2 regions of the Devosia neptuniae genome follow, and region 2 is predicted to be linked to the other one. Evidence: riboswitches for the same ligand, from Rfam matches in the RefSeq annotation. Region 2 holds a riboswitch; the other holds the start of a gene.
What was found. A riboswitch is a leader RNA that binds a small molecule or an ion and turns the genes downstream of it on or off. The one in region 2 is predicted to bind thiamine pyrophosphate.
Positions count from the first base shown of each region.

Region 1: linked by a shared signal. The riboswitch ahead of thiB (thiamine ABC transporter substrate binding subunit) and the one ahead of N8A98_RS03350 (YkoF family thiamine/hydroxymethylpyrimidine-binding protein) in region 2 are both predicted to bind thiamine pyrophosphate.

Region 1 is NZ_CP104965.1:2,104,012-2,108,420, forward strand. It holds gene N8A98_RS13120 (ATP-binding cassette domain-containing protein) at 1-89, opposite strand, end outside; gene N8A98_RS13125 (ABC transporter permease family protein) at 76-1,668, opposite strand; gene thiB (thiamine ABC transporter substrate binding subunit) at 1,694-2,698, opposite strand; TPP riboswitch at 2,773-2,869, opposite strand; gene N8A98_RS13135 (thiamine diphosphokinase) at 2,911-3,585, shown strand; gene rpoH (RNA polymerase sigma factor RpoH) at 3,636-4,409, opposite strand, start outside.
Region 2 is NZ_CP104965.1:170,115-174,523, reverse strand. It holds gene N8A98_RS03360 (ABC transporter ATP-binding protein) at 1-636, opposite strand, end outside; gene N8A98_RS03355 (ABC transporter permease) at 633-1,421, opposite strand; gene N8A98_RS03350 (YkoF family thiamine/hydroxymethylpyrimidine-binding protein) at 1,554-2,162, opposite strand; TPP riboswitch at 2,154-2,267, opposite strand; gene N8A98_RS03345 (branched-chain amino acid transport AzlD family protein) at 2,321-2,620, opposite strand; gene N8A98_RS03340 (AzlC family ABC transporter permease) at 2,617-3,348, opposite strand; gene N8A98_RS03335 (outer membrane protein) at 3,528-4,172, opposite strand; gene N8A98_RS03330 (sensor histidine kinase) at 4,285-4,409, opposite strand, start outside.

The sequences.
Region 1 (4,409 bases), 1.9 Mb from region 2:
GTGATTTCGCCCGGCGCCGCTGCCATCTCGAAGCGATAGCGCGTGGCCTGGCCGGCATGGGCAAAGCTCAGGTCTTCAACGCGCAGCATTGGCAATCCTCTCGAACAGCTTGGGCAGGCCGACAAAGGCGATGATCGTGCCAATGAGCAGGATGGCCGCAATGGCGGCTGCATCATTGCCGCGATAGGCGCCCAGCGCCCGGAACATCATCAAAGGCAGGGTCTGGAAATCCTGCGTGCCGAATAGGGCGATGACACCCAGATCGCCCAGCGAAAAGCAGAAGGCCAGCGCCAGCATGACGCCGATATCCTTGCCGAGCAGGGGATACTCGACAGCCATGAATTGCCGCCACCCGGATAGATCAAGCGAGCGGATCAGCTTGCCGCGCGTCCGTGCGATAGCCTCAAAGGGCGGGCCGAGCGTGGCCATGGCGAAGGGCAGAGCCAAGAGACTATTGCCCAGAATGACCACATAGGGCGCGGCCAGCGCCGGCGCCACGCCCAGATTACGGGCCAGCAGGAAAAAGCCCAGCGACAGCACCACGGCGGGCACGGCCAGATAGGCAAAGGCCGGCATGCCCAGAATGGTGCGCACCAAGCTGTTGGATGTCGCGCCGCGCCCCATGGCGAGCGTGAGGGCTAGCACCAGCGTCAGCAGCGCCGAGCTGGTGCCGATGACCAGGCTCGACAGCGCTGCCCACCAGAAGGCCGATTGCGACAGCAAGCGCCCAAAGCCGCCCAGCACGCCATCGATCAGCACCGAGGCGAGGGGCAGCACGAAGGCGATGGTGCACAGGATCAGGACTATCGCTTGCAGCAGCCGCGCGGCGCCGCCATCGCGCCAGCTTGGCGTCGTGGACGGACCAAGGCTCGTTGGGATGGGCGCCAGCGCCGAGGCAATGAGGATGACCACGGAGCAAACCCCAATCTGCGTCAGGGCCAAGAGGACCGCCGCGCGCAGGTCGAAATCCTGGCGGACGGCGGCATAGATGGCCACTTCCAGCGTCTGGTTGGCTGGCCCGCCCCCGAGCAACAGCACGATGGGGAAGCTGGTGAAGGCGAGGAGGAAAATGATGGCGCCCAGCCCCGGCAGGGTGCCGCGCAACGCGGGCCAATCAATGATGGAAAAACGCCGCCAGGCGGAGAGGGCGAGCGATTGCCCGGTCTTGAGGCGGGGCTGAGGAATGGCGTCGAGCCGGGCCAGCATGATGCGGGCGGCAAAGGCGCCATCGAGAATGACATGGGCAAACAGGATGCCCGAGAGCCCGAACGCGGGATTGCCGATCGAGGTGCCGAACAGGGCATTGCTGGCCTGATTGATCCAGCCGCTGCGGCCCCAGATGGAGAGCAGTCCAAACGCCACCACCATGCCGGGGGTGACGATGGCCGAAGCGAACAGCCCGACTACCAGATCGCGCCCGGGAAACCGCAACCGGTTCAGCGCCCAGGCCAGTGCCATGCCGACGGTGAGCGAGAGCAATGTAGTCAGCCCCGCCTGGATAGAGGTCATCCGCAGCAGGTGAGGAATATCCACCCGCCCGGCGCCGCTGGCCTGATCGGTCGCCGCGCTGAAGATGGACCAGAGGACGAGCGCGATCAGGATGGCAATGGCGAGGGCCAAGGCCGCGGCGGCGGCAATGCGCGCAGGGCGGTGGGGCAGAATGGCCATGGCTATTTGCCCCACGCGCCGGCCCCTACTGAATCGCCTTAAGCATCTCATCAATCCAGGCAGCCGAATTCGCCTCGATCTCCGCTTCCGGCAGCGTCAGCGTCTTCTCCGGCTGCGGCAATGTCCCAAAAGCCGGGTTCAGCTCATAACCAAGATCGATCACCGGGAACATCCAATTGGTCGTCGGAATGATCTTCTGCGCGTCCGCCGAGGTCAGATAATCGAGAAACTGGAAGGCCAGTTCCTGATGCTTGGAGGATCTGAGCACGCCGGCCACTTCGGTCTGGGCGAAATGGCCCTCCGTGAACAAAGCGGCTTTGATCGTGTCGTCATCTTCCTCGACAATGTGGTAGGCGGGCGAGGTGGTGTAGGAGAGCGCCATGTCGGCCTCGCCCTCGAGGAACAGATTATAGCTCTCGCTCCATTCCCGCGTCACGGTCAGGATATGTGGCTTGAGCCCGGCCCAGATTTCGGGGGCACGGTCGCCATAGGCGGCCTTGATCCACAGCACGAGGCCCAGGCCCGGGGTGGCCGAACGCGGGTCCTGAATGACGATCTTGAAATCGTCCGGCATGGCGATCAGCTCTTCAAACGACTTGGGCGGATTGGCCACTTTGTCACTGTCGTAGACAAAGGCGAAATGGGCGTAGTCGAAGGGCACAAAATTCTTGTCGGTCCAGCCATAGGGCAGCGTCAGTTCGTCGAAATAGAAATTGTGCTCGGCAAACAGGCCCGTGTCGCGCGCTTCCCCGGCAATGGCGGTGTCGAGCCCCACGATCAGATCGGCTTCGGTGGTGGCGCCTTCGAGCTGCACGCGGCGCAGCGTGCCGATGGAGCTGTCGGCGGCCACGAAATCCACCGTGCATTTGCAGATCGCTTCAAAGCCGGCCTTCAGGCCGGGGCCGGGGCCCCATTCGGCGGCGAAGCCGTCATAGGTGTAAATCTTGAGATTTGGCACGTCCTGGGCGAATGCCGGGGCTGCGAGCAGCCCGGCAAAGACCGCAAGCGCCAGAGAGGTGGATTTGACCATGGGGTCATCCCTTCATCGGTTCATGCGGTCATGGGTGAAGGGACAGGTGTCAATGGCCGAGGCGCAACGAGACGCTCTTGCCATCTCGAACTTCCTCCGCCAGCATGACCTGGTTCAGGTTCAATGGGTAATTCTCAGCTCCGGAAACCCGGAACACCCCAGCGAGACGCCTGAGACTTAGTGCGAGAATTGTGACAGTGCAAGAGACTTCCGTGAGCGGCGCGGATGGGCTGCCCATCGTGTTTGACGGCCCATTGGCCGTTGTCGGCGGCGGGGTGGTAGACCCGGCTTTGCTGGTCGAATTGGCAGGGCGCGGCGTGGCCCTGGTCGGGGCCGATGGCGGGGGCGACGCGATCGGGGCGGCGGGTCTCACCCCGGCCGCGATCATCGGAGACCTCGATTCCCTCGCCGACCGCGCCGGCTGGGAGCGCCGCACCAGGGTGATCCACCTGGCCGAGCAGGAAACCACCGATTTCGAAAAGGCGCTCTATTCGACAACGGCGCCAGTGACGCTGGCGCTGGGCATGACCGGCAAGCGGCTCGACCACACTCTGTCGGCGCTCAATGCCATGCACAAGTTCGCGCCCAGCCGCCATCTGCTGCTGGTGGATGAGGTCGATGTGGCGCTGGCGGTGATTGGCCCGTTCAGCTTCCAAGCCACCAAGGGCGAGCGGGTATCGCTCTATCCCCTCGCGGAAGTCAGCTTCACCCACTCCGAAGGCCTGCTCTACCCGCTGGACGGCTTGACGCTGGCGCCGGGCGGGCGGCTGGGCACCTCCAATGCGGGGCTCGGCGGCCGCGTCGAGATCGTCCCGGCCGATGCCACGCCCTGGCTGCTGATCCTGGGCAAGGCGCGGCTGTGGGACATGGTGCGGGCGAATTTGTAGGCACAAAAAAGGCGGGCACTAGGCCCGCCTTTTCCATATTTCTCATGCGCTCACGCAGCGCTGCGGGCGGCTTCCTTGACGGCGTCCTGCACCTTTTCAAAGGCGCGGACTTCGATCTGGCGGATGCGCTCGCGGCTGACGTCATATTGCTGGGCCAGCTCTTCCAGCGTTGCTGGATTTTCCTGCAGGCGACGGGCGTTGAAGATGGCGCGTTCGCGTTCGTTGAGCACGTCCATGGCATTGGTCAATAGACCCATGCGCTCGGAATATTCTTCGCTTTCGCCCAGCGTGGTTTCCTGGCTCGGCGTGTCGTCGACCAGCCAATCCTGCCATTCGGAGGTGCCCTCGTCGGCCCGCATGGGCGAGTTCAGCGAGGCATCGCCCGACAGGCGCGCATTCATCGACACCACATCGTCTTCGGTGACGTTGAGCGTGGTAGCGATCTGCTTGATCTGGTCGGGATGGAGCGAACCATCATCGAGCGCAGCGATCTGCCCCTTCACCTTGCGCAGGTTGAAGAACAGGCGCTTTTGCGCGGCGGTGGTGCCGATCTTGACCAGGCTCCAGCTGCGCAGCACATATTCCTGAATGGCAGCTCTAATCCACCACATGGCATAGGTGGCCAGGCGGAAGCCCTTTTCGGGCTCGAAGCGCTTGACTGCATGCATCAGGCCCACATTGCCTTCCGAGATCACTTCGGAAATGGGCAGGCCATAGCCGCGATAGCCCATGGCGATTTTGGCCACGAGACGCAGATGCGAGGTGATTAGCTTCTGGGCCGCGCCGGGATCGGCGTGCTCCTTGTAGCGCTTGGCGAGCATGTA
Region 2 (4,409 bases):
CCGGGCGGGGCGCTCAGTCAGCACATAGATGCGGTCGGACAGGAACACCGCCTCGCGCACATCATGGGTGATCAACAGGGCGGTCCAATTGTGGTGCTCCCACATGGTTTCGAGCCACCGCTGCATGCCGCTGCGGGTGAGGGCATCGAGCGCGCCGAACGGCTCGTCGAGCAGCAGCATGGCGCGATCCTGCACCACGGTGCGCAACAGGGCCGCGCGCTGGCGCATGCCGCCGGACAATTGCGCCGGGTAATGCTGCTCGAAGCCATCGAGCCCGAATTCGGCGAACAGGGGCGCGACGCGTTCGCGCGCCTGCTGGCGGGCCATGCCCTGCACTTCAAGGCCCAGCGTCGTATTGTCGATGATCCGCCGCCAGGGCATCAGCGCATCGCGTTGCGGCATGAAGGCGAAGGGTTGCGTCTCCTCGGCCAGCGCCACCCCGTCGAAGAAAATCTCGCCGCCATCGGGTCGCAAGCCGCCGGTCAGCAGCTTGAAAATGGTGGATTTTCCGGCGCCGGAGGGGCCGAGAATGGAGACGAATTCGCCGGGCTGCACCGATAGCGAAATATCGGCCAGCACATCGAGGTCGCCAAAGCGCTTGTGCAGATGGCGCAATTCCAGCCTTGCCGCGCTCATGGCTTGCGCTCCGCGGCCAGCTTTTCCCAGGGCATGACCAGCCGCTGGATCAGGATTGTGGTGCCGAACAGCACCAGGGTCAGCGTGGCGCTGACCAGCACGGCGGCCAGCACCAGATCGGGGCGGAAATTGTTCTTGGCGTTGAGGATGTAGATGCCCAGCCCCTTCGCCGCCCCGGCATATTCGGCAAAGATCGCGCCGACCACGGCGTAGGTGATGGAAATGCGCAGGCCGGCGAAGAAATAGGGCAGGGATGAGGGCAACCGCGCGAGGAGGAAGATGCGCAGCGGGGAGGCGCCCATCGAGGCCAGCAGGGACTCGATATCCTCCTCGGTCGCCGCATAGCCCTGCACCAGCGCCACCAGCATGGGAAAGAAGGTGACCAGAGCCACCAGCATGATCTTGGGCGTCAGGCCGAAGCCGAACCACAGCACGATCAGCGGGGCGATGGCGACCAGCGGCAGCGTCTGGCTGATGATGAAGACCGGAAACAGCGCCCGCCGTAGCGGTTTGAAAAAGTCGATCAGCACCGAGAAGATGAAGGCCGCAGCCAGCGAGCAGGCAAAACCCAACAGGGTCGCGCTGATGGTGGGCAGCGTGTTCTCGAACAGCGCCGGCCAGTTTTGTATCGCCTGGGCAACCACGCGCGACGGCGCCGGCAGGGTGGTGGGGGAAATGCCGGAGAGGCGGGCATAGAGTTCCCAAGCGAGGATCAGCGTGCCGACCGACAGCAGGGCCGGGGCGATTCTGCCGAGGCTGGACGCGATTGTGCGCGATGTGGGCATGGGGGATTTCCGGATGGGGCGCGATATCCCAACAGACCTCACCCTGAGCTTGTCGAAGGACGAGGTCGTGGCACCATGGCGGGCACGACCTCGTGGTTCGACAGGCTCACCATGAGGTCTACTGGGCGTGAGCTAGCGCGGTGTCGGGCTATTTGCCGAGACTGTCAGATCAATCGTGACGTGTCCCTCGGGCGGGCCGAACCGGCAGAGCGCTGCCTGTACCGTGGCGAAAACCGCACCGGCGTCGCCACCCAATTTAGTGCAGAAATTCTTGGCGCGATCGAAAGTGCCGGACTGCTTGAGAAAGTCGATACAGCCGTAGATTTCGTCCATGTGATCGTTCGTATCCATCACATAGAGCGAAAATTGCGCCGCGCTCGGCATGTCGGTCACGGGGGCCGCTTGCACGGAATCCAGCGCCATCTGCTTGCGCTGGTCCAGCGGCAGGACGGGCCCGCCATATTCGGTGGTGTAGCAGACAGCATCATCGGGCTCGCCCGGGCAGCCGCGGGAAATGGTGGCATGCAGCACGCAATGCTTGCCGCTTTTCGCTGCCGCGACGAACAGATCGCGCATGGCCGGAAACAGCACTTCGGGCGCACCGACCAACAGGGTGGAGATGTCGTCAGTCTGCACCTGCAGCCGATCCCGATAGGGATCGAGCGCGCTCAGCGCGCCGAGAATGACGCCGACGAAATCGTCGGCCATAGGATAAATGGAAATTTGTGCGCCAGAATACATAGCCCCGCCTCGCTCCGCTGGTATTACCCAGATCAGCTACTAGGGTTTGCAGGCTTGCCGCCCGCGTCTCAGCCCCGGCTATACGGAGCACCCCTGTGGATGGGCGCAATCAATCAGCTTGCGGCGGCAATGGCAAGCCGGTTTGTGACGGAAATTTTCTAGCCAATAAAATGCCGCAACAGCCCCGTGGCGGCGACGGCAACAATCACCGTTGGCAGCATGGAAAGGCGCGTGGCGGCGAGCAGGGTGATGGCAATGGCGATCAGATCGGCGGGATTATCGGCCACGAAATGCGGCGCGATCACCGAAATCAGCACGCAACCGGGCGCCGCTTCCATGAGGGCGGTGGCGCGGGGGCTGAGCGTGCGATTGCGCAGCACCAGATAGCCGATGATCCGCGTGCAATAGGTGGCCGAGGCCATCAGCACGATGGTGAGAACGGTCAAGGGATCGATCATGCCTCGTCTCCCGCCAGCACATAGGCCGCGATCAGGCCGGACACGGCGCCGGCGGCCACATACCAGGCACCGGGCACGACGAGATACGTCACCGCGGCGACGACCAGACTCACCAGCCAGGGCCGGGCTGCGGCAAAGCCCTTCCACATGCCGGCCATCAGCACCAGGAACACGGCCGGAAACGCCATGTCGAAGCCATAGGCTTCCACGTCGCCCAGCACTGGGCCGAGTGCGGCGCCCAAGGTGGTGAACGCCACCCAGGCGACATAGAAAACCAGTGCCGTGCCCAGGTAATAGGGCAGGCTGAATGCCGGCTGCAGGCCGCGTTCGGCCCGCTCCTTGGCATCGGCCAGGCCGAGTGCCCAGCTTTCGTCGGTCATGGCGAATAAAGCCGGCAGGACCTTGCGCTTGGGCAGGTGACGCAGGAAGGGCGCGATGGCCGCGCCCATCAGCAAATGCCGGCTATTGACCAGGAAGGTGATGGCCACGATCAGCACGATATGGGGCGGCGAGGTCCAGAGCTGGATGGCGGCAAATTCCGAGCCGCCGGCAAAGTTCAGCCCGGTCATCAGCGGCACTTCGATGACGCTCAGGCCCTTTTGCGCGGCCTGCGCGCCCAGCACCAGCGCATAGGGGATGATGCCGAGCAGAACCGGAATGCAGCCCTTGATGCCGCGCCAGAGTTCGGAACGAATGGGGGCTTGCTCCATGCTCGCCGCGCCGTCCATCGCGCTCATAATAGTCTCCTGCCGCCCGGGCGGTTTGCCCCAAAGGCGGCTCTTGTAATCCAGTTCGGGCGATTGGGGTGTGAAAAACGAAAAAATCGGAGCCGAAGCCCCGATTTTCCGTGTCGTGCCGATGGAGGTCAATGCACGAGGAGCGGCCGCAATGCAGCGCGGCCGTTATTTTAGAAGCGGTAGTTCACGCCGAGAGTGACGGCATGATTGGTCAGATCGTCGGTGCGGCCCACGCCGGCAACGGCGCTGTCCACGTCGAAATAGCGGGTCTGCAGATATTCGGCGCGCACGCTGATATTGTTGCCCAGATCCTGCTCGACGCCTGCGCCGAACACGGCGCCGGCGTAGGTGTCCTTGCCCGAAGTGGTGGTGCCCAAGGGCTCCAGCTCAGCCAGCGAAACGCCGGCTGTGCCGTAGATCAGGGTGCTGCCCAGCGCCACGCCGGCGCGGCCCTTGGCGGCCAGCGACCAGTTCTGCGTCAGGCCGGCATCGGGGGTGAGTTCGTAGCGCAGCTCGTCGCTGAGCGTGCCCGAGACTTCGCCGCCGACCACGAACTGGTCGAACTGCTGCAGATAGCCGGCCTGGACGCCGCCCGAGAAGTTGCTGTTGTCGAAATCGTCGGCGCTGACCACGCCGGCATGGGCACCAGCGTAAAAGCCGGCCCAGGTGTCGCTGGCGACGGCCAGGCCCGCGTCGGGATAGGCGATCTGGGCGGGCGCCGGGGTATAAAGATCGGCAGCCTGGGTGGCGGAAACCGATGCGACGACGGCAGTGCCGCTCAGCAGGGCGGCGAGGGTAAGGGTGCGAAGGGACACTTGGGTTATACTCCTGAGAAATCGCTGCGCAGCGGGCGGTTTGGTCCGCCTCGGCATGAGGCGCTTGTCCGCTGTACTGACGCCAGATTGATCCCCCAAGATTGCGTGGGCCTTACAGTGCCGGCTCCAATTCCTTTTTTGTTGCAGCGGCCCGCAACAGTGGCAGTGTGACGATGACGCTGGCCCCGCCCGAGGGCGCGTCGGCAATGGTGATATAGCCGTGGTGGCGCCGCACAA